One region of the Metasolibacillus sp. FSL H7-0170 genome, then DNA from elsewhere that is predicted to be linked to it. Evidence: a T-box and tRNA genes for the amino acid it is inferred to sense, from the RefSeq annotation. Region 1 holds a T-box; the other holds one or more tRNA genes.
What was found. A T-box is a leader RNA that pairs with one kind of tRNA and senses whether it is charged. The one in region 1 lies ahead of MHH70_RS00770 (valine--tRNA ligase), so its partner is inferred to be a tRNA-Val.
Positions count from the first base shown of each region.

Region 2: it has a tRNA-Val gene. The T-box ahead of MHH70_RS00770 (valine--tRNA ligase) is inferred to sense a tRNA for this amino acid. The anticodon was not compared.

Region 1 covers NZ_CP151964.1:169,617-182,001, forward strand. Annotated here, with positions in the region: gene hemL (glutamate-1-semialdehyde 2,1-aminomutase) at 1-268, shown strand, start outside; gene MHH70_RS00755 (hypothetical protein) at 612-1,016, shown strand; gene MHH70_RS00760 (hypothetical protein) at 1,285-2,037, shown strand; gene MHH70_RS00765 (hypothetical protein) at 2,296-2,490, opposite strand; T-box leader at 3,213-3,479, shown strand; gene MHH70_RS00770 (valine--tRNA ligase) at 3,595-6,240, shown strand; gene MHH70_RS00775 (folylpolyglutamate synthase/dihydrofolate synthase family protein) at 6,319-7,587, shown strand; gene MHH70_RS00780 (folylpolyglutamate synthase/dihydrofolate synthase family protein) at 7,584-8,819, shown strand; gene MHH70_RS00785 (hypothetical protein) at 8,921-9,508, shown strand; gene MHH70_RS00790 (Maf family protein) at 9,607-10,194, shown strand; partial or broken gene radC (DNA repair protein RadC) at 10,218-10,769, shown strand; gene MHH70_RS00800 (reverse transcriptase domain-containing protein) at 11,343-12,385, shown strand, end outside.
Region 2 covers NZ_CP151964.1:2,693,788-2,706,172, reverse strand. Annotated here, with positions in the region: gene MHH70_RS12785 (iron-containing alcohol dehydrogenase) at 1-399, opposite strand, end outside; gene MHH70_RS12780 (aldehyde dehydrogenase family protein) at 400-1,830, opposite strand; gene MHH70_RS12775 (LacI family DNA-binding transcriptional regulator) at 1,974-2,960, opposite strand; gene MHH70_RS12770 (ISL3 family transposase) at 3,117-4,331, opposite strand; tRNA gene MHH70_RS12765 (tRNA-Lys) at 4,558-4,630, opposite strand; tRNA gene MHH70_RS12760 (tRNA-Gln) at 4,648-4,722, opposite strand; tRNA gene MHH70_RS12755 (tRNA-Tyr) at 4,737-4,820, opposite strand; tRNA gene MHH70_RS12750 (tRNA-Val) at 4,836-4,911, opposite strand; tRNA gene MHH70_RS12745 (tRNA-Glu) at 4,944-5,018, opposite strand; tRNA gene MHH70_RS12740 (tRNA-Asn) at 5,375-5,449, opposite strand; rRNA gene rrf (5S ribosomal RNA) at 5,677-5,792, opposite strand; rRNA gene MHH70_RS12730 (23S ribosomal RNA) at 6,043-8,970, opposite strand; rRNA gene MHH70_RS12725 (16S ribosomal RNA) at 9,487-11,041, opposite strand; gene MHH70_RS12720 (hypothetical protein) at 11,337-11,981, shown strand; gene MHH70_RS12715 (KinB-signaling pathway activation protein) at 12,214-12,385, opposite strand, start outside.

The DNA of each region.
Region 1 (12,385 bases):
TACAAAATACAATATTCCGCATACAGTAAATCGTGCTGGTTCAATGATTGGCTTCTTCTTCACAAACGAGGAAGTAATCAATTTTGAAACAGCAAAAACTTCAGATTTAGAATTATTTGCGGAATACTTCAAGCTCATGGCGGAGGAAGGCATTTTCCTACCACCATCGCAATTTGAAGGTATGTTTATCTCAACAGCACACACGGAGGAGCATATTGCGAAAACAGTGGATGCTTTCCATAAAGTATTTGAGAAATTAGCAAAATAAATAAAAACGTCCAAAAGTCGAGTAGTCACCGATTTTTTGGGCGTTTTTTTGCATAAAACTTCGAATGTAGAATTATCTAATATGTAGTATTCCGACAAAAAAATGTCGACTTAGTGGCGGATATCATCGGTTTACAAGGGTATTTTTGGTTGTTATTATAAAATTAACCTAGGGAAATAAGTAATTTGTTACAATATGACCATTAATGTTGGATTAAAATAATCTAACGGATAAAAAAAGAAATGAATATAACAAATACTAAAGGGAGACGAATTTGATTGATGAATGAAGATTTTAAAAGTCGTAGCATTTTATTATGCGATTGACGATAGGAGGAATTTATATGAAAAAGTATTTCTGCATGTTATTTGCAGTATTACTGTTAGCTGCCTGTACAGTAAAGAACGAGTTACAGGCAAATATAGCTGATTTTGAAGATTCTGGATTCAAAAATAATGCAGGTCAAGTGATTGCTTTGACTGATAAGGGGTTGCTAATAAGCGGTCAACGAAGTACGAGTGATGGCAGAAAAAACAGCGATATTGATATGTTTTTAGCAAATCTTCAGATAGCAGAAGGCGAGATGTTTAGTGAGATTTACGAGGATACCGAAATTTCTACTGAAGGCTCAAAATATACGGTAGTTATTGATAAAAACATCCAATTTGAATTCGAAAAAATCGGGGATCGAATAATTAAAGATACTCAAGGTGTAGAATACTATACACAGGAGTATACGGGGGAATAAAACATGATTTAATGGAGATTATTTAGAATGATGAAAAATTGCACTCAATAGCCTTATAAAAATAAGGAAAGTAGATGGAGTACAACCAATTCTTTCGCGCGAATTATTCATCGATAAATCACGTTCTGCTCGATTAATATTAAATGGAACACGGAAATCACAGAACATTATCTCGGCGCCTGTAAAAAATCCTCAAAATTAGATAGTCCAAGACGATTCATTTTTCCCTCCATGAAAACATACAGTTAATGATAGAGGAGGGAGAGCGATGAAAACAATTACTTGGGATATGGCAGAGCAATTCACATTTCCAGTCGGGCTTGGTGCTGTTGAAGATGTTGTGACAGCGCGTGTTACACCACAGTGGGAGCAAAGTGATGATGGACAATCGATTCGGCTAACAGGTATTTATCATGTGACAGCCTCTGTTGCTTTTAATCCAGCACAAACTGTTTCACAAGTACATGGAACATATATCGAACATATAGATATCGAACAATCAACAGGTTATTTTGAATATGCCTTGCCGCTCGAAGTTGACTTGCCAGCAGATAAAGTAACGGGACCTGTTGAACTAAAGGTGCAAGATTTGAAAGCCGTCCATGATCAAGCAAGTTGCCAGCTTGTTTGGCAAGTTACATGTAATTTTACGGAGCAAAATGAGACGACTGTACAAGTAGCAATGCAAGAGGCTGCCCCACAAATTGAAGACACTCCGCAACCTGTAGTGGCATCGGTAACTAGTGCGCAAGAGGAAGTGGCGGCGCATGAGATACAAGTGGAGGAAACGGCTATACCCGTTTATAAAGAAACGGAAAATTCGTTGGATACTCAACTAGAAGCTACTGCCGAGCCTGAGTTAGAGCTGCATCTTGACTCTACTAGTCATCTATTTATAGCGCACGATGATGAGCTCGGACAGCAGCCCGTAGCCCAGCAAACGGAGAATTCAGCATTACATGATGATTTTTTTGCGGAGCTAACCGAAACTTACAGTGTGCTGTCTGTCCAAAAAGATTAAGGTATTTTATCTATTCATTTTAAAATACGCTACAAACGGTCAATGCTTTACCCCGCATTAACGGGCAGTAAGCCTCCCGCTTTAAGACTTAAGTGAAATTGGCTTAGGGATAAGCGGGGGATCAACTGCCCGTAAAAGCCCGATTGGTTCAACTAACAATCAGCGGGGAAAAGCACCCACTGATTGAAGTTTCACTTAATTAAAACACAAACGAAGCGTCCAAAAAGCAGTGCTATGAACGCTTTTTGGACGTTAGATTCAAATAATATCAGTCAATAATAAGTAGGCAAGCAGCCCTAAGACGAGAAGTAAGATTAAATCGCCTGTTGTCGGAACAATAAAAACGCGCACACCTTGAAAGACGACGATTGGCAAAATAATCGTTCTGCAATAAAAACGTGTTTTGCGCAGCCACGGAGGCAATAAATAAGGATTGTAGTTTTTCCTACGCATATAATCACCCTTTCACTTTATATTTGTCGTTCTTTACCCCGCATTAACGGGCAGTAAGACACCCACTTCAAGACTTGAGTGAAAATTGACTAAAGGATAAGCGGGAAATCAACTGCCCGTAAAAGCCCGATTGGTTCAACTAACAATCAGTGGGGAAAAGCCTCCACTGATTGGAGTTTCACTTTACCCCGCATTAACGGGCAGTAAGACACCTACTTCAAGACTTGAGTGAAAATTGACTAAAGGATAAGCGGGAGATCAACTGCCCGTAAAAGCCCGATTGGTTCAACTAATAATCAGTGGAGAAAAGCATCCACTGATTGGAGTTTCACTTTACCCCGCATTAACGGGCAGTAAGACACCTGCTTCAAGACTTGAGTGAAAATTGACTAAAGGATAAGCGGGAGATTAACTGCCCGTAAAAGCCCGATTGGTTCAACTAACAATCAGTGGAGAAAAGCATCCACTGATTGAAGTTTCACTTTACCCCGCATTAACGGGCAGTAAGACACCTGCTTCAAGACTTGAGTGAAAATTGACTAAAGGATAAGCGGGAAATCAACTGCCCGTAAAAGCCCGATTGGTTCAACTAACAATCAGTGGAGAAAAGCATCCACTGATTGAAGTTTCACTTTATATTGCTGTCGATATGCTTTTCGTACTGAAGAAATTGTTGCTTGAAATTTCACTTTAAATTATATACAATATGTTCAAGTTAAATATTTGATGCAATGAATAGGAAGAGTAAAATGACAGCGTTTGTTTAGAGAGGGAGCGGTAGCTGAGAAGCTCCTACAATACCATCATTTGAATGTAGCCTAGGAGCAGTTTTTGTGAACGTATTTTCTCTTAATTCAAAATTAGGAGCATGAGCAATACCTTAGCAAAAGCCGGTTAAACACCGTTATCTGAATTGAGAGCCAATCGTTTTTTGATTGGAATTAAAGGTGGTACCGCGAACAAAATACATGCACTCCTTCGTCCTTTTACAGACGAAAGGAGTGTTTTTTATTTTGATTTAGCAAAACTCATGCAGGTGGACGAACATTTGCTAAATCAAAATCCCAAAGTGTCATTGATTTTCATTATTAGGAGGAATGCAGCATGACTGAACAGTTAACGATGTCAACAAAGTATGAGCCAAATGCGATTGAAGCAGGTCGCTATGAATGGTGGCTCAAAGGAAAATTTTTCGAGGCCCAGCCAGAAAGTGGGAAAGAGCCTTACTCCATTGTTATTCCACCACCGAACGTAACAGGAAAACTGCATTTAGGGCATGCATGGGATACGACTTTACAAGATATTGTTATTCGTATGAAGCGCATGCAGGGCTATGATGCACTTTGGTTGCCGGGTATGGACCATGCTGGAATTGCGACACAAGCAAAGGTAGAGCAAAAATTACGTGAACAAGGCGTGACACGCTATGACTTAGGGCGTGAAAAATTCCTAGAAAAAACTTGGGAATGGAAAGAAGAGTATGCAGGTCATATTCGTGAGCAATGGGCTAAATTAGGTTTAGCACTAGATTATTCACGTGAGCGCTTCACATTAGATGAAGGTTTGTCTGATGCTGTAAAGGAAGTATTCGTTCAATTATATGATAAAGGCTTAATTTATCGTGGTGAGCGCATTATTAACTGGGACCCAGCGGCAAAAACAGCGATATCGGATATTGAAGTAATCTATAAAGATGTGCAAGGCGCATTTTACCATATGAAATATCCGTTAGCGGACGGTTCAGGGCATGTAGAAGTTGCGACAACTCGACCAGAAACGATGCTGGGTGACTCAGGTGTAGCAGTGCATCCAGATGATGAGCGCTACAAGCATTTAATTGGCAAAACAGTTATTTTACCAATTGTAGGACGTGAAATACCAATCGTAGCAGATGATTACGTAGATAAAGATTTTGGAACAGGCGTTGTAAAAATGACACCTGCGCATGATCCGAATGATTTTGAAGTAGGAAATCGCCATAATCTAGAGCGTATTTTAGTAATGCATGAAGACGGTACAATGAATGAGCTAGCTGGGAAATACCAAGGTATGGACCGTTTTGAATGCCGAAAACAAATTGTAGCTGATTTACAGGATGCTGGCGTTCTCTTCAAAATTGAAGAGCATATGCACTCTGTAGGCCACTCTGAACGTTCAGGTGCAGTTGTAGAGCCTTATTTATCTGCACAATGGTTTGTTAAAATGCAGCCGCTTGCTGATGCATCATTAGAGCTACAAAAAGATGAGGCAGGAAAAGTAAATTTTGTGCCAGCACGCTTTGAAAATACGTATTCACGTTGGATGGAAAATATTCGTGACTGGTGTATTTCTCGCCAATTGTGGTGGGGTCACCAAATTCCAGCATGGTATCATAACGAAACAGGCGAAATTTATGTTGGGAAAGAAGCACCAGCAGATAGTGAAAATTGGACACAGGATGAAGATGTATTAGATACTTGGTTCTCATCTGCTTTATGGCCATTTTCAACAATGGGCTGGCCAGATACGACTAATGAAGAATTTAAACGTTATTACCCAACAGGAACACTCGTAACGGGCTATGATATTATTTTCTTCTGGGTTTCCCGCATGATTTTCCAAGGTCTTGAATTTACAGGTGAGCGTCCGTTCAAAGATGTACTCATTCATGGTCTAGTACGTGATGAAGAAGGGCGAAAAATGTCAAAATCACTTGGCAACGGGGTTGACCCGATGGATGTGATTGACAAGTACGGTGCAGATTCCTTGCGTTATTTCTTAGCAACAGGGTCATCACCGGGGCAAGATTTGCGTTATTCAACAGAAAAAGTAGAGGCAACTTGGAATTTTGCTAATAAAATTTGGAATGCTTCCCGCTTTGCATTAATGAATATGGAAGGCTTAACATATGATGAAATTGACTTAACTGGCAATTTATCAGTGGCGGATAAATGGATTTTATCTCGCTTAAATAACACAATTGAACATGTAACGACATTATCAAATAAGTATGAATTTGGTGAAGTAGGTCGCGAATTGTACAATTTTATTTGGGATGATTTCTGTTCTTGGTATATTGAAATGGCGAAGTTACCACTTTACGGAGAGGATGAGGCAGCGAAAAAGACAACTCGCTCCGTATTAGCGCATGTATTAGACCAAACTATGCGTCTATTACATCCTTTCATGCCATTTATTACTGAAGAGATTTGGCAGCATCTACCACATGAAGGTGATTCGATTACAGTAGCAGCATGGCCAACTGTTAACAAAGCATTTAACTTCGAGCAAGATGAGCAAAGCATGAAGCTGCTCATGGATATTATACGTTCGGTACGTAATATCCGTGCTGAGGTAAATACACCAATGAGTAAGAAAGTAGCACTTTATGTATCAGCGAAAGATACTGCAACAGCAGAGGTGCTTGAAGCGAATAAAGCATATATTGAAAAATTCTGTAACCCAGAGCCACTTGTTATTGGTCAAAATGTGGAAATACCGGCGCAAACAATGTCCGCTGTAGTGACAGGGGCAGAAGTATTTTTACCGCTAGCTGGTTTAATCAATGTAGAAGAAGAAATTGCACGCTTAGAGAAAGAGCTAGAGAAATGGTCGAAAGAAGTGAAGCTTGTGACTGGTAAGCTATCGAACGAGAAATTTGTATCGAAGGCTCCAGAAGCACTTGTGCAAGCGGAGCGTGAAAAATTAGCAGACTACGAAGAAAAGCATGCAACAGTTGAAAAGCGTTTAGCAGAACTGAAAAATATGTAAAATGAATGGGCGACTAGTTAGTATTGGTCGCCCTTTTTCTAGAAATATGGAATAAATTTGATAGATGGAGTGTAGGCGATGTTTCAAACGATGCAGCAATGTACGGATTTTATTTTTCAATTAAAGGCAAGCAGCTATAAAGGGGCACCGCTAGAATCAGCACAAAAGATTTTGTCAGCACTCGGGCATCCAGAGCACAAAACGAAGTTTGTTCATTTTGCAGGCTCGAATGGCAAAGGCTCTACATTAAATGCCACGAGGGAAATTTTAATGGCGCATGGACTCAAAGTAGGCGCTTTTACTTCGCCACATTTAGAGCGTGCAAACGAGCGCATTACAATTAACCAGCAGGAAATTTCGGATAAGCAGTTTTTACACTATGCGAATGCAGTCGTGCAAGCAGTCCAAGACCATCTAAATGGGCAATTCCCGAGTTTTTTTGAAATTGTGACATTGATTGCCTTGCAGCATTTTGCACATGAAAAAATAGATATTGCACTGCTTGAAACAGGAATTGGTGGCCGACTGGATGCAACAAATGTGATTACACCTGAAGTAAGTGTGATTACGACAATCTCACTGGAACATACAGATATGTTAGGGGATACATATGCGCTCATTGCAGCGGAAAAGGCTGGTATTATAAAAAAGGGCAAGCCCGTTGTTGTAGGCGTAGAAAATCAAGAGGCGCTAAAAGTGATTCGACAAACAGCATTGCAACAGGGAGCGCCACTGTATCTTTTGCATGAGGCTTTTCATATTGAGCGTTTACAAAATGGAATCTTCCATTATAAAGAAGATAGTGTCATCACACATATTCAGCCTGCGATGGAGGGGGCACATCAGCAAAATAATGCAGCACTTGCCATAAAGGCGAGTCAGCTTATACTAGGTCATTTGCAAGAGGACACTGTGCGCACAGCATTACAGCGTGCTAAATGGCAAGGGCGTTTTGAACGATTTGGGCAGCAGTTAATTTTAGATGGAGCGCATAATTCAGAGGGCACTGCTGCATTAATTCAAACATTACAGCAAGTGGAGCCAACAAAAAAATATCATTTCCTATATGCCGCATTGCAGGATAAAGACCACAGTGTTAGTATCCAGATGATGGAACGAATTGCAACGGCTCTTTATTTCACAACCATTCCGATGCCACGCGCAGCTTCAGCTCAAGTGCTAGCTGACCAAAGTGAGCATTTCAATAAGCAAGTTGTGGAAGATTGGGCGCATTTTTTAACCGAGAAGCTACCGCAGTTGGCACAGGATGAAGTACTAATTGTGACAGGCTCCTTGTATTTCATAGGTGAGGTGCGAACTTTTTTGAAGGAGCGAGGTATGCGATGATTCCAAAACTCGATGATTATAAAAGACGCTGGCAATTGCCGAGTGATGATGTAATTAAGCCAGGGCTTACGCGTATATTGCAAGCATTACAGCAGCTTGGACAGCCTGAGCAGTCACTACAAGTGGTACATTTTGCTGGAACAAATGGCAAAGGCTCAACATTAACATTTGTTGAGCACATTGCACGGGCTTATGGTTTGACAGTTGGTAAATTTATGTCGCCATGCATTGTTGATGTACATGATCAAATTTCAATAGATGGGCAGCCAATTTCTCGCAGGCAAATGGATGCGGTGTTTCAGCAAATGGCTGAGGCGAAGCTACATCATTTATTAACTGACTTTGAGCTTTTAACATGTGCGGCCTTGCTGCATTTTCAAAACGAACAAGTAGATTTAGTATTACTTGAAGCTGGCATGGGGGGGAGAGAGGATAGCACGAATGTTGCTATACCTATCGTCTCAGTAATTCCGAGCATCGCACTAGAGCATACGAATTTTTTAGGAACGACTCTTGAGCAAATTGCAGGACATAAAGCGGGCATTATAAAGCAAAATAAGCCTACTGTAATTGGTCGTTTGCCAAAGGAGGCTTATGAAGTTGTAAAAGCCGAGGCAAAGCAGCAAAATTCGTCACTTTCTATTCTTGGTGAAGAGTTTGAAGTAGATGGAACAACTTATCGACATTTAGTACGTCAAATCGAAATCAATCATCTAGAGCGAAGACTGCTTGGCATGCATCAAGGAGAGAATATGGCAGTTGCGATTACGGCCTTTTTAGAAGTAGCTTCCGCACTGTCGTTAAAGTTAGATACGGCTGCCATCCAACAGGGAGTATACAATGCACAAGTGGCAGGACGTTTTGAGCTAGTTTCAGAAAATGTCTATTTTGATGGTGCTCATAACCCCGCAAGCATTGCAGCGCTTGTACAGACAATTCAGCAGCAGTTTCCAAATGAACAAGTGGAAATTATTATTGGCATGTTAGCAGATAAAGACGTTGTTAAGGCAATACAGTTATTAGAGCCTATTGCAAGTAAATTTATTTTTGTTGATTTTATGAACCTACGTGCAATGAAAGCACAGCATATGTTAGAAATACCATCAACTGTTGGTGGTACTATAATGACACTGGAGGAAGTCGCTCATTATTTAAAGCGTGGTCATTCGACAAAAATCGTGACGGGCTCCTTATATTTATTAAGCGAACTAAGAGAGGTTTGCTCATTATAAAATTTGTAGAAAAATAGGGAAAACTTTTTTGGCGAGACTGACAAAAGTCTCGTCTTTTTTCATGGCAAATTTGCTACGGTACTAATAAGGTGGTGAAAAGCATGCGAAAAAACGAATGGATTCGAGCTGCGTTATTAGGTATCGCTTCAGGGCTTATTGGAGTTGCTCTCTTTGTAATGATATTAAATTTTGTGAGTAGTGAAAAGGTAAATGAGGAGAAGGAAGACGTTTTACCTGTGCAGCAGGAAGTTGTTGAAGAGGTAAATGCTTCTTTTTATGCGAGCCAACATGGCCTTTTTTCAAGCAAGGAAGGCGCGGAGCAGTTTATTGCGGCAAATCCCCTTTTGAATAAAGCGGCAATTATTGAAATGGACAATCAGTTTTTCATTTGGTCAGCATTATCAACAAATAAAGAAGTTGCGACACTGGCGCCATCTGCCTTCTTTAAGCAATTGTCAATTGTTGCTGCGTGTAGCGAGCCAACAATGCAAAGATTACCTGAAATTCTAATGGATGAAAAGTATCTAAAAAATTATTTTGGACAAGAGCAAAAAGAGGGAGAGGTTCCGGCTGACTGGGGGGAGATACTCGCAGCAGTAACAAGCCTTTCCAATGATATAAATGTGATGCGTTTACATATTTTTACGCATTATTATGGTGAAAATGATTGCTTGAAAATTGAATTTTGAGCAGTCAATTGAGTAGCAAATATTAAATTTGGACATTTGCTGTAATTGTTCAAAAATACTTTTCTCCGCTATGATAGAAAAAGTAGGAGGAGATTGAAATGAATATTATAACACAAACAAAATTTGTACTTGCTTCAGCATCGCCAAGACGTAAGGAGCTACTAGCACAGCTTCACATTCCGTTTGAGGTAATTACGAGCAATGTAGAGGAAACGAGCGTGCAAGCACAATCAGTTGAGCAGTATGTACAGGAGGTCGCTCGTTTAAAAACACGTGATGTCGCGGCGAAGTGTCATGGGAAAACGGTTATTGGTGCTGATACAATCGTTGTTTTTCAAAATCGTTTACTACATAAGCCAAAAAGCCGCGCTGAAGCTGTCCAGCATTTGCAAGCACTATCAAATAATCACCATCGTGTATTAACGGCTGTAGTAATTATTCAACCAGATGGAGAAGAAACGGTTTTCGTTGAAGAAACAATCGTAATTTTTAAAAAGCTGTCAGCTAAGCTAATTGAAGCATATGTTGATTCTGGTGACCCGTTTGATAAGGCGGGAGGCTATGGTATTCAAACACATGGTGCTCTTTTTGTCGAGCGAATTGAAGGAGATTATAATAACGTAGTAGGATTCCCGCTAGCTTCAGTATTTGAGCAACTCATTCATCTACGCCTACTAACAATTTAATGGGAAGGTTGTGAAGCCGTATCATGACAATGTTTCAAGCATTGAAAATACGTGATGTTCATGAAGCAGATCGTCCAAGAGAACGCTTAATACGCCAAGGTGCGCAAAGTTTATCCAATCAAGAATTACTAGCTATTTTGTTGCGCACAGGTACAAAAGAAGCATCAGTACTCGCCCTCGCTAATCGAGTACTGATGGATTTTGAAAAGCTCCACGCATTAAAGCATGCTACATTTGAAGAAATAACCTCGATTAAAGGAATTGGTGAAGCTAAAGCTGTCCAGCTTCTCGCAGCTATTGAGCTTGGTAGAAGGCTCGCGCAAAAAGAAATTGACTCCCGTTACACGATACGTTCCCCTGAAGATGCAGCCGCATATTTAATGCCTGAAATGGAATCTTTAACTCAAGAAAATTTCGTCGCCCTCTTTTTAAACACTAAAAACCAAATTATCCATAAGCAAACGATTTTTATTGGCTCGCTTAATGCTAGCATAGTTCACCCGAGAGAGCTGTTTCGTGAAGCAATAAAGCGCTCTGCGGCTTCCATAATTTGTGCGCATAACCATCCGTCAGGTGTGCGCCTGCAAGGTGCGTAAATTTAGTGATTTCGAATGAAATCTAGAACTTCTTACAATGTTCTATGGTCAGCATCTTACCTTGAGAGGAAACTCATAGAGGGAACATAGCATGATGTGAAAAGGAGAAAAGACGACAAAGCTATCAGCGTCGAGTCAGTTCTTCAGACCAAGTGATGTATGGTAAAAGCTATACTGCCTGAATCCTAGACGAATGAGCGATGGGTGCGCCATTACTTACGATAGCTAACAAGTAATGAGGATAAAATGGGAGACGTATTGCCTGAACGTCTGTTGGAAATTTCCGCTTTCCTGTCCATAGTAAGATTTATCCTTCAATCTTCCACTAGAAGAAACCGTCGAAAGGGATACCTAACCATCACGTTTCTAAATTTATGTCATAATGCAGGGATTATCTAAGTGCGAGTGCCTAAAATGGCTATTAGACAAAGGTCTATGAAAATCACATATGATAACGGAGTTTTTATAGTACCCAACGTTTGCTTGTAATGAGTTTAGCATGGGGAAGAAAAACAGGTTGATGTTAACGTTAACGAGAAAGGAGTCATGAATATGGCAACGAATCCATTTCGGCAGTTAGACGTTATAAGGAATGTTTCTTTACATGGTCGCAAGGTAACGGATTGTTATCGTTTAATGTATAACAAAGAGTTGTGGATTAAGGCTTATGCTAAATTATATCCGAACGCAGGGAATCTTACGAAGGGAACTACCGAAGAAACAATTGATGGATTTAGCTTACAAAAAATTGATGAAATCATCGAGCAACTGAAGGCTGGTACATTTCGTTTCTCACCTGTAAGAAGAGTCTATATTCCAAAGTCTAATGGTAAGAAACGACCATTAGGAGTGCCGAATTTCAAGGATAAGCTTATTCAAGAAGTGATGAGGATGATTGTGGACAATATTTATGAACCAGTCTTCTCAAGTAACTCACATGGGTTTAGAGGGGGAAGAAGTTGTCACACGGCTCTATCGCAAATCAAAAACACTTGGAAAGGGCTGACTTGGTGCATTGAAGGCGATATCAAAGGTTTCTTTGATAACATCAATCATCAAATCCTCATTAAGTTAATTTCCAAGAAAATTGAGGATAAAAGGTTTCTGCTTCTCATACACAACGCACTCACATGCGGTGTAATGGAAGATTGGCAGTATAACAAAACGTATAGTGGAACGCCACAAGGAGGAATTATTTCTCCGATACTGGCGAACATCTATCTTCATGAGTTTGACTTGTTTATGGAAGAACAAATGAAGAAATTCGATAGCGGAAAACTTCGGGAAAGAAGTAACGAGAGTAAGGATTTGAAATCAAGCATCTACACTATCAGAAAGAAAATCCAAAGGGTGGACGATAAATTCGGTCATAGACTTTGGGAAGGGCGCTCGATGTTGGTTGAACAAATTCGAAACCTAAAGAGGAAAAGCCTGACAGTCCCGTCTGTTGATCCAATGGACGGAAACTATCGAAGAATGAAATATGTACGTTATGCTGACGATTTTGTTATTGGAATTGCAGGCAATAAAGAGCATGCAATGAAGATAAAAGAGATAGCAGGAAGATTTCTTGAAGAGGAATTGGCGCTTGAACT
Region 2 (12,385 bases), 1.4 Mb from region 1:
CAGCCCTTTCTGTTCAATGGAACGTGTAGCGCTTAAATTTAAGTAATCTTTGACATCACCTTCATGCACTGAAATTACGCCAGCTAATTTAGCTAAATCGAGCGCACTCCCCCCACCTAGCCCGACAACGATATCATTTTGATGTTCCCTTGCGTAAGCTACTAATTCCTCCGCTACAGCTACTGGGGGCTCTGGCACAACCTTTGTATAAATATTGATAGTTAAATTCAACTCTTCAAGCAGTGCAATGATTTTTTGCGTTAAGCCCATTTCGTGCAAGAAAGGATCTGTCACTAATAATACTTTTTGACCTTTTAAGCGTTGCACCTCTTGCTGTAAATAGCTAAGGGAGCCCCAGCCTGTGTAACTTAAAGGTACAAATGTAATCTTTTCAGCCATCTATAGTCCTCCTTCTTGATTCCAAATAACAAGCTTTGTTTCCGTCATTTCCTGTAATGCATATTTAAGTCCCTCTTTGCCTGTTCCACTTTGCTTTACGCCACCATACGGCATTTGATCAACGCGATATGTCGGTATATCGTTAATAATAACACCACCTACTGAGAGATTTTTCGATGCTGTAAAGGCCGTTTGAATATCCTTCGTGAAAATACCTGCCTGCAAGCCATAATCTGAATCATTAATAGCTTCGATTCCCTCCTCTATCGAAGAAATCTTATTAATGCTTACAATCGGTGCAAACACTTCCTGACAGCTAACTTTCGATTTCCTGTCGACATTCGCTAAAATTGTAGGTAATAAAACACCATCTTCCACCTCGCCTCCGTATAGAAGATTTGCACCTTCTGCAATTGCCTCAGTAATCCACTGTATTGCTCGTTGCTGCTCCTTATCATGAATCATGGCAGATACATCCGTCGTTTCATCGAGCGGAGAACCTATTTTCAAGCTTTGTGTTTGAGCAATCATTTCCTCAACAAATGCAGCAAACACCTCTTCCATTACATAAATCCGCTGTAAAGAGATACATACCTGCCCCTGATTAGAAAATGCACCTGTAACGCATTTTCTCACCACATGCTCTATATTTATATTGCGGTCAACAATTAATCCAGAGTTCGCCCCTAATTCAAGTGCTAAACGTTTCAATCCCGATTTTTCTTTGATTTGAATACCGACTGCTGGACTACCCGTAAATGTAATCATTTTCACCTTATCGCTCTCAACAAGTGCATCACCAACGATACCACCACTCCCTAGCACGACATTAAATGCACCTTTAGGTAAATCGGTACAATCAATGATTTCTGCTAAAAACAACGCAGATAGTGGAGTCTGTGAGGCAGGTTTTAGTACAATCGTATTCCCAGCAGCAATTGCTGGTCCGACTTTATGCGCTACTAAATTTTGCGGAAAATTAAAGGGCGTAATAGCAGCAATTATTCCTAATGGCTGCTCTAGCGTATAAGCAAAACGATTTTCCCCCGTTTTCGCTGCATCCATTGGAATCATTTCCCCAATAAGACGCTTAGCCTCATCACCAGCGAAACGATATGTTTCAATTGTGCGGTCTATTTCGCTTAGCGCATATTTTAGAGGCTTCGGACTTTCCCGGGAAATAATTGTAGCTGCCTCCAAGCGCTTGCTAGCAAATGCCTTAGCAATTGCATAAAGGATATTCGCCCTTTCTAATGCAGTAAGATTATTCATTGCTTGCTGTGCCCTTTGAGCCGCCTCCACAGCCGCTGATACATGCTCTCTTGTTGCTTGTGGTATTTTCGCTATTACTTCCTTTGTGTATGGTGATTTTAACTCTGCATACTCGGCTGTAGAAACCCATTCACCATTGATATACATTTTTTGTTCCAAAATATACACCCTTCCCAAACTTCTTTATTCTAAATATTCTGTTATGAATACGTAACCATTTTGTTATAAAAAAATATACTTATATCCTACAAATATCTCCTGATAGGGCTCAGGAGAATATTTGTAAGAACAGAATCTTCGCCTTAGTTTAATCGCTTCACTGTTTTCCTATTAAAAAGTTTAACAGATTCGGTTATATGAACACAAGAATTTTTTTTATGTTCAATCATTTCAATTAATTTAACAATAGCGATTAATCCTAAATTTCTTTCCATCGCATGTCCTACTGTCGTTAATTGAATTTGTTCATATGCCGCCAATTCAACATTATCAATCCCAATAACACTAATATCCTCCGGGATACGAATATCGCGCTTTAATAATTCATCAATGACATTTAGCGCTATCGAATCAGATGCACCTATTATAGCAGTTGGGGAATTTGGCTGCTGGAGCAAATAATCAATTCCCTCACTAATATTTGCACGGGTTGTATTGGAATGATAAATATATGCTTCTGGCAACGTTTCTCCTAAAGCACGCAGTGCCCCTCTAAAACGATTAGCGTACGTACTAACTGTTAAATGCCCCCCTATATAGGCAATATGTTGATGTCCTAAAGCCTGCAATGATTGTGCAGCAATATAACCTGCTTGTTCATTATCAATTTCGACAAAATTTTCATTTGATTGGTGCTTACGGTTAAATGTAATAAAGGGAATATTTAATTTCTTTAGCTTTTCAAAAAACGGATCTTCATACAATATACAAGATAAAATGATTCCATCTACTTTGCGCTCTAAAATTTTTGAATAGGCATTTTCTAATTCCTCATCCTGTACAAATTGTACATCGACTTTATAACCTTTACTATTTGCATAATTAACAATAGCCGCAGTAGTGTCTGAGAAGAAAGGATTGTGTAGCGGACCAGATAATAGTGCAATTGTATTTGTTCGACTAGTCACAAGCAATCTTGCCTGTTCGTTAGGAATATAATTTAATTGTTCAATCGCCTTCAACACCTTATCAACCGTTGAGGCCTTTACTTGTTCAGGTGTATTCAAAACCCGGGAAACCGTCGTCTGTGACACACCAGCTAATTTTGCAACATCTTTTGACGATACGATAACTATTTCACCTCTACAACCTCAATCTCTATTTCTAAGTAAGCAATATTCATCAATCTTTAGTTTAACATATTATTTTTTATTCTTCTTTAAAAGATAAACTACGCCTTATTATAATGGTTCAACGTCAAATGTTGGGGTGAGGTAAAATTCACGTCACCCCAAATGAACCCCGATATTTTTATACCGAATGTTTAATAAGATTTTTGCTTTGAAGTGATCGAAACGCCGAAAGCCATATGCGTTGCGTTTCATCACTTTTGTTCTGTTGTTAATGCCTTCTAAAAATCCATTGGAATAAGGGAAGTTAAAACTGTTCAAGATCTCTACCTGCCAGTTTCTAAAAGTTTTAATGGCCTTTAAAAACGCATGAATCTGCTTCGTTTCCACTTCCTGATAAAATACTTCTAACCGCCTTTTTACTTCTACTACATTTTCTGCTGTTTTAGCCCAGTCAAACCATTCGCAATAAGCTTCTTTCAGTTCGTATGCCTGCCGTAATTCTTCAGACATCCCCAAATAACGGTTCACATACCAGCGTTCTTTTCGGGTCAGTTTAGATGCCCGTTTATAGAGCACATGACGCATCCGCTTACACTTCTTCCGGTCATATGCGTGCCATTCCTTCTGCACTTTTCGCCGTACCTCATCCAACGCCCAGTAGATGTACCGGCAATAGTGGAACCGGTCTGCAATGATGACGGGCCGACTCAATGCTTTTTTGACTGCTGCTTTGAAGCTTGGATTCATGTCCATCACCACCAGCTCCACGTCCTGACCATATTGGCGCAGATAGTCCTGAATCGTTTCTTTCCGCCGGTTGGGTAGGATATCAAGCGGCTCCCGAGTTTTTGCATCCGCAATGATCAGTTGGAATTTTCCTTCGTCTGTATCCCCTTTATATTCATCAATCGCAATCGCTTTCGGCAGGCGCACGCCTTCTGCCATCTGCGTTTTTGCGGCTGACTGAAAGCGGCGGATGATGGTGGAACTAGAGGCGCCGAGAACCTCACCGGCTTCTTTAAACGTCTTGGCTTTCACGGAGCGCACCTGTGCCACCTGATTCCATTCCTTTGTGAAGCGCTGATACCTTTCCACAAATGGAGCGTGTTCAGAGAACCTTTTTCCGCAAGAACACGCATAACGGCGCCGTCTGTAAAACAGGCAAGTCAACCGTTCAAACCACTTCAAATGCTTGACTTTCTGCATGCGGTAATCATGGACTTTCTGTGTAGTTTCCCCGCAGTTCGGGCAGCGATGAGGTTTTTTAGGGAGAGACACATAAAGGCAAGTCCGCTCTCCAAGCTCCTCCACCTTCTCGATAATAACTCCTTTTAATCCAGGGATATTCATGATAAAATTCATATGCACGTCTCACCTTTCTCTTACTTGTTTCTCAACAATTCAAGTATAAAAAAAATCGGTGAGTACGTGTCTTTTTTTATCCAAATTGTGTGTACACCCCAACAAATATTATAGAACCCAAATATTATAGAACCATTATAATTACCATAGGAGCAATGTTTTGAAGATATTAATATAAAAAACAGGGGCTATTTGAAAAGATATAATCTTTTCAAATAGCCCCTGTTAATAATGAGCCATGAAGGACTCGAACCTTCGACCCTCTGATTAAAAGTCAGATGCTCTACCGACTGAGCTAATGGCTCAAGAAAAAACAAAAAAATGGCTGGGGTACTAGGATTCGAACCTAGGCATGACGGAATCAAAATCCGTTGCCTTACCGCTTGGCTATACCCCAATCATTTTCAAAGATGGTGGTGGGGGACGGATTCGAACCGCCGAACCCTAAGGAGCGGATTTACAGTCCGCCGCGTTTAGCCACTTCGCTACCCCACCGACATAACACTTGAATGGTGGAGGATGACGGGTTCGAACCGCCGACCCCCTGCTTGTAAGGCAGGTGCTCTCCCAGCTGAGCTAATCCTCCATATATGAGTGTTACAATTATTTATTTTTAAATGGTGACCCGTACGGGATTCGAACCCGTGTTACCGCCGTGAAAGGGCGGTGTCTTAACCACTTGACCAACGGGCCAGTTAAAATATCTCAAACAAGACAAGAATTATAATACCATGTTTTTTAGATTTGTACAAGCCTTTTCGATAAATTTTCATCCTAATTTGCAAATTCTTTTTTAGTGAAAGCCTCAAATTAAAAATTAGGGTTTTTTCATTGTTAGGAGCTAAATGCTTGTTTTACTTATTTTAAACTTTATTGAAGTTTGACACTTTGCTAAGTAAACAACGATATGTAACACTGATTTTAGATTAATCTACTTCGTTTAGCTAATCAAGGAAAATTCGGATTAAAACTAATAGTGGACCTGTTAATTCTACCTCTAAAAATAATGCTACTATAATTTTTTCATTTCAATTAATAGGCAAAAAAAATGGCTCCGAAGGCAGGGCTCGAACCTGCGACCAACCGGTTAACAGCCGGTTGCTCTACCACTGAGCTACTTCGGAACGCTAATATTCATTTATGCACTTTGTATAAGCTACTTAGTACATTTATTATTATAACAATCATTTTAATTATTACAAGTGCTTTTTTCAAATAATTAAAACTTTCGATTTAATTCACTATTTACTCATATTATCGATATGTTTGCGCTATCAATTACGCTTCAGCTAACTACTAAATCAAGATAAAAAAAGCCACTACTGATTAATTATCAGCAGCGACTTTTTGCGCGAAGCAATGTCCTACTCTCACAGGGGGAAGCCCCCAACTACCATCGGCGCTAAAGAGCTTAACTTCCGTGTTCGGTATGGGAACGGGTGTGACCTCTTTGCCATCATTACTTCACTTGCACATGGATGTACTGGCGTCTACGTTACCACAGGATGTGGTGCTTTTAGTAGACGTTCCTTACTCGGCTTCCAATCTACTGCGCTACTCTTCGTCAACTGCATTCGCTCATTCAATCATATACTTTAGTACATTCCTTCAAGCGCTCTTTTGTTTCCTCGATTAGCTTGTATCTTGAAATCCTTATTTTTAGAAAGTGTTTGTTCTTTCAAAACTGGATAAACGAACATTGAAACAAGTTTTAATTGTGGTTAAGTCCTCGATCGATTAGTATTCGTCAGCTCCATGTGTCGCCACACTTCCACCTCGAACCTATCTACCTCATCGTCTTTGAGGGATCTTACTTACTTGCGTAATGGGAAATCTCATCTTGAGGGGGGCTTCATGCTTAGATGCTTTCAGCACTTATCCCGTCCATACATAGCTACCCAGCGATGCCGTTGGCACGACAACTGGTACACCAGCGGTATGTCCATCCCGGTCCTCTCGTACTAAGGACAGCTCCTCTCAAATTTCCTACGCCCACGACGGATAGGGACCGAACTGTCTCACGACGTTCTGAACCCAGCTCGCGTACCGCTTTAATGGGCGAACAGCCCAACCCTTGGGACCGACTACAGCCCCAGGATGCGATGAGCCGACATCGAGGTGCCAAACCTCCCCGTCGATGTGGACTCTTGGGGGAGATAAGCCTGTTATCCCCGGGGTAGCTTTTATCCGTTGAGCGATGGCCCTTCCATGCGGAACCACCGGATCACTAAGCCCGTCTTTCGACCCTGCTCGACTTGTAGGTCTCGCAGTCAAGCTCCCTTGTGCCTTTACACTCTACGAATGATTTCCAACCATTCTGAGGGAACCTTTGGGCGCCTCCGTTACCTTTTAGGAGGCGACCGCCCCAGTCAAACTGTCCGCCTGACACTGTCTCCTACCCCGCTAAGGGGCACGGGTTAGAATTTCAATACAACCAGGGTAGTATCCCACCGACGCCTCCTTCGAAGCTGGCGCTCCGAGATCTCTGGCTCCTACCTATCCTGTACAAGTTGTACCAAAATTCAATATCAAGCTACAGTAAAGCTCCACGGGGTCTTTCCGTCCTGTCGCGGGTAACCTGCATCTTCACAGGTACTATAATTTCACCGAGTCTCTCGTTGAGACAGTGCCCAGATCGTTACGCCTTTCGTGCGGGTCGGAACTTACCCGACAAGGAATTTCGCTACCTTAGGACCGTTATAGTTACGGCCGCCGTTTACTGGGGCTTCAATTCATAGCTTCGCTTGCGCTAACCACTCCTCTTAACCTTCCAGCACCGGGCAGGCGTCAGCCCCTATACGTCACCTTACGGTTTTGCAGAGACCTGTGTTTTTGCTAAACAGTCGCCTGGGCCTATTCACTGCGGCTCTCATGCGCTTGCACGCTCAAGAGCACCCCTTCTCCCGAAGTTACGGGGTCATTTTGCCGAGTTCCTTAACGAGAGTTCTCTCGCACACCTTAGGATTCTCTCCTCGACTACCTGTGTCGGTTTGCGGTACGGGTACCTCCCACCTCGCTAGAGGCTTTTCTTGGCAGTGTGAGATCAGGAACTTCGTCCATACGGACTCGTCATCACAGCTTGGCGTTAGAGTGTGCGGATTTGCCTACACACACGCCTTACTGCTTGAACAGAGACAACCAACGCTCTGCTTACCCTACCCTCCTGCGTCCCCCCATTGCTCAAACGGTGGGGAGGTAGTACAGGAATATCAACCTGTTATCCATCGCCTACGCCTATCGGCCTCGGCTTAGGTCCCGACTAACCCTGAGCGGACGAGCCTTCCTCAGGAAACCTTAGTCATACGGTGGACAGGATTCTCACCTATCTTTCGCTACTCATACCGGCATTCTCACTTCTAAGCGCTCCACCAGTCCTTCCGGTCTGACTTCAACGCACTTAGAACGCTCTCCTACCACTGACATCGTAGATGTCAATCCACAGCTTCGGTGAATCGTTTAGCCCCGATACATTTTCGGCGCAGTGTCACTCGACCAGTGAGCTATTACGCACTCTTTAAATGATGGCTGCTTCTAAGCCAACATCCTGGTTGTCTAAGCAACGCCACATCCTTTTCCACTTAACGATTACTTTGGGACCTTAGCTGGTGGTCTGGGCTGTTTCCCTCTTGACTACGGATCTTATCACTCGCAGTCTGACTCCCGTGTATAAATATCCGGCATTCGGAGTTTGTCTGAATTCGGTAAAGCGAGATGCCCCCCTAGTCCAAACAGTGCTCTACCTCCGGTATTCTCAATCACGAGGCTAGCCCTAAAGCTATTTCGGAGAGAACCAGCTATCTCCAGGTTCGATTGGAATTTCTCCGCTACCCACAGCTCATCCCCGCACTTTTCAACGTACGTGGGTTCGGGCCTCCAGTAAGTGTTACCTTACCTTCACCCTGGCCATGGGTAGATCACCTGGTTTCGGGTCTACGACAACGTACTCCTTCGCCCTATTCAGACTCGCTTTCGCTGCGGCTCCGCTTTCTCAGCTTAACCTTGCACGTTATCGTAACTCGCCGGTTCATTCTACAAAAGGCACGCTATCACCCATTAACGGGCTCTAACTACTTGTAGGCACACGGTTTCAGGTTCTCTTTCACTCCCCTCCCGGGGTGCTTTTCACCTTTCCCTCACGGTACTGGTTCACTATCGGTCACTAGGGAGTATTTAGCCTTGGGAGATGGTCCTCCCGGATTCCGACGGAATTTCACGTGTTCCGCCGTACTCAGGATCCACTCTGGAGGGAATGAACTTTCGACTACAGGGCTTTTACCTGCTCTGGCGGACCTTTCCAAGTCGCTTCATCTACTTCATTCCTTTGTAACTCCGTATAGAGTGTCCTACAACCCCAAAGAGCAAGCTCTTTGGTTTGGGCTTTTCCCGTTTCGCTCGCCGCTACTCAGGGAATCGAATTTTCTTTCTCTTCCTGCAGGTACTTAGATGTTTCAGTTCCCTGCGTCTGTCTTCCATACGCTATGAATTCACGTATGGATACTATGCTATTAAACATAGTGGGTTTCCCCATTCGGAAATCCCCGGATCAAAGCTTACTTACAGCTCCCCGAGGCATATCGGTGTTAGTGCCGTCCTTCATCGACTCCTAGTGCCAAGGCATCCACCGTGCGCCCTTAATAACTTAACCTTCAGCTTTCGATATACATCGCCATCCTGCGTCAGCTACTTTCGCTCATTCAGTCACGTACAGAGGTACGCTCCTTCATTCACTCAATCTGCTTCCTTGGCTTGCTCGTATCTCGAAACCTTCATTTTCGGCTTTCAATACACATCGTATGACTGCGTCAACTTCATTCACTCTGTCAGTCACGTACTTAAGTACGCTCCTTCTATCGCTCAATCGCTTCCTTGTCCTACTCGTGTCTTGAAACCTTCATGTTAGTTACAACTTATCTCATAAAAGAAATAAGATTTAAGAACTTACACGATCAATTACTTGATCTATTTAAAACTTGTTACTTTCAATGTCGTTTTATCCAGTTTTCAAAGAACAAATAGGCTACCTGTATTTGCTTCCTCGCGTATTTGCGACGAGTAACCGCAGGAGCACAATAAGAAGTATTCATCCATTGATGAACCTTCAAAACTGAACAGCAATCCGTGAATGTTATCTCCGTAGGAGATATTCCGAAAATATCCTTAGAAAGGAGGTGATCCAGCCGCACCTTCCGATACGGCTACCTTGTTACGACTTCACCCCAATCATCTATCCCACCTTCGGCGGCTGGCTCCAAAAGGTTACCTCACCGACTTCGGGTGTTACAAACTCTCGTGGTGTGACGGGCGGTGTGTACAAGGCCCGGGAACGTATTCACCGCGGCATGCTGATCCGCGATTACTAGCGATTCCGGCTTCATGTAGGCGAGTTGCAGCCTACAATCCGAACTGAGAACGGTTTTATCGGATTAGCTCCCCCTCGCGGGTTGGCAACCGGTTGTACCGTCCATTGTAGCACGTGTGTAGCCCAGGTCATAAGGGGCATGATGATTTGACGTCATCCCCACCTTCCTCCGGTTTGTCACCGGCAGTCACCTTAGAGTGCCCAACTGAATGATGGCAACTAAGATCAAGGGTTGCGCTCGTTGCGGGACTTAACCCAACATCTCACGACACGAGCTGACGACAACCATGCACCACCTGTCACCGTTGTCCCCGAAGGGAAAACCATGTCTCCATAGTGGGCAACGGGATGTCAAGACCTGGTAAGGTTCTTCGCGTTGCTTCGAATTAAACCACATGCTCCACCGCTTGTGCGGGCCCCCGTCAATTCCTTTGAGTTTCAGTCTTGCGACCGTACTCCCCAGGCGGAGTGCTTAATGCGTTAGCTGCAGCACTAAGGGGCGGAAACCCCCTAACACTTAGCACTCATCGTTTACGGCGTGGACTACCAGGGTATCTAATCCTGTTTGCTCCCCACGCTTTCGCGCCTCAGCGTCAGTTACAGACCAGAAAGTCGCCTTCGCCACTGGTGTTCCTCCAAATCTCTACGCATTTCACCGCTACACTTGGAATTCCACTTTCCTCTTCTGCACTCAAGTTCCCCAGTTTCCAATGACCTTCCCCGGTTGAGCCGGGGGCTTTCACATCAGACTTAAAAAACCGCCTGCGCGCGCTTTACGCCCAATAATTCCGGACAACGCTTGCCACCTACGTATTACCGCGGCTGCTGGCACGTAGTTAGCCGTGGCTTTCTAATAAGGTACCGTCAAGGTGCCGCCAGTTACTACGGCACTTGTTCTTCCCTTACAACAGAGTTTTACGATCCGAAAACCTTCTTCACTCACGCGGCGTTGCTCCATCAGGCTTTCGCCCATTGTGGAAGATTCCCTACTGCTGCCTCCCGTAGGAGTCTGGGCCGTGTCTCAGTCCCAGTGTGGCCGATCACCCTCTCAGGTCGGCTACGCATCGTTGCCTTGGTGAGCCATTACCTCACCAACTAGCTAATGCGCCGCGGGCCCATCCTGTAGCGATAGCAGAACCATCTTTCAACTTTAAAACATGGGTTTCAAAGTATTATTCGGTATTAGCCCCGGTTTCCCGGAGTTATCCCCATCTACAGGGCAGGTTGCCCACGTGTTACTCACCCGTCCGCCGCTAGCGTTACTTCGGTGCAAGCACCAAAATAACGCCCGCTCGACTTGCATGTATTAGGCACGCCGCCAGCGTTCGTCCTGAGCCAGGATCAAACTCTCCATAAAAAGAATTTGAGTAAGCTCAAATTTGTATCTGTCGCTTCGCTTTCGATACATTAAAACATTTGCTGGCATCTTCATTCGATGTCCAAAATTGTGTTTCATCTATTCAATGAAACTTTATTCATTCACGTCTTGCTTGTTCAGTTTTCAAGGTTCATTTTTGTTGCATTGTCGCGTCATCTCTTAGCGACTTAATCATAATATCACCTTTCATTCATGAAAGTCAACACCTTTTCATAACTTTTTTATAGAAAACTATTTTGCACAAAAAATAATTTTAAATAAAGGAGGTTAAGAAATGCGAAAAATATTGCTATTACTAGCTTTAGCATTTTTGATTCTAGTATTTTATCAAAAACAAATTACCACTATTTTACCCACATTTAATGCAACGAATGAACCTACCGTTATTTCAAAAGGGCATTACGGGCAAACCTTAATGCTTGAGGTCACTTTTTCTCATGAAGGCTTTGACACATGGCTTGAAAATCTGAAGGCGCCTTACCCTTTATTGCTACTCGACAGTGCTTGGATTGAACGCTCGCCTGCAATGATTGAAATAATCAAGGACAAACGTATACCGACCGCGCTTCTCGGTCATAATAGTACAGATTATACAAACGAAAAAATTTTAGAAGAAGAAATTACAGTTTATAAAAAGTCCTTAGGGAAAGAGCCACTGTGGTTTATGACGAAGGATTATGTATTTCCAGAAGATTTGAAGAAGCTTATATTTAACCGACGAATCAATATGCTCATACCAACTGCTCTTTGGCACAAAGATCTTCCTCTTGAGGATGGTTTAATTATGTCCGTCCCTATACATGCAAATTCAATAATTAACTTTGAACAACTCACTTTATTTATGCAACAAAGCCCTGTCGTTTCTATAGAGGAAAATGTATTTGGCTATCAGTTAAAAACAAAAAGATTCCCTCAATAAAGGATGTGCATTCATACCCATCTATCCTCAGCATAGTTATAAGAAGCAAAAAGGGCATGTCTGAAAAGTCATTTGAGACACGCCCTTTTGCAACGGGTAACATTATTTTGTACCAACAGGCACAGTTGTTTCTGTGCCGAAAGCGAAACAGTAGGTACAAAAGCTTTTTAGCAACTATATAGTAGCGACAAAGGTTGTCCGAAAAGAAATATCTTTTGGGACAGCCTATTGTTTAATTTTGAGCAGCTTGCTTGCGTGCTTTACGGCGCTCCTCTAAATTTTTACGATCTTCCTCAGACTTAGCATTATACTTAGGTAGCATTAACAGTTGGTATGCATTAACTGCAACTAATGGGAATAATAATAATGCGACATATGTGTTGATATTATCCTGACGTCCCATT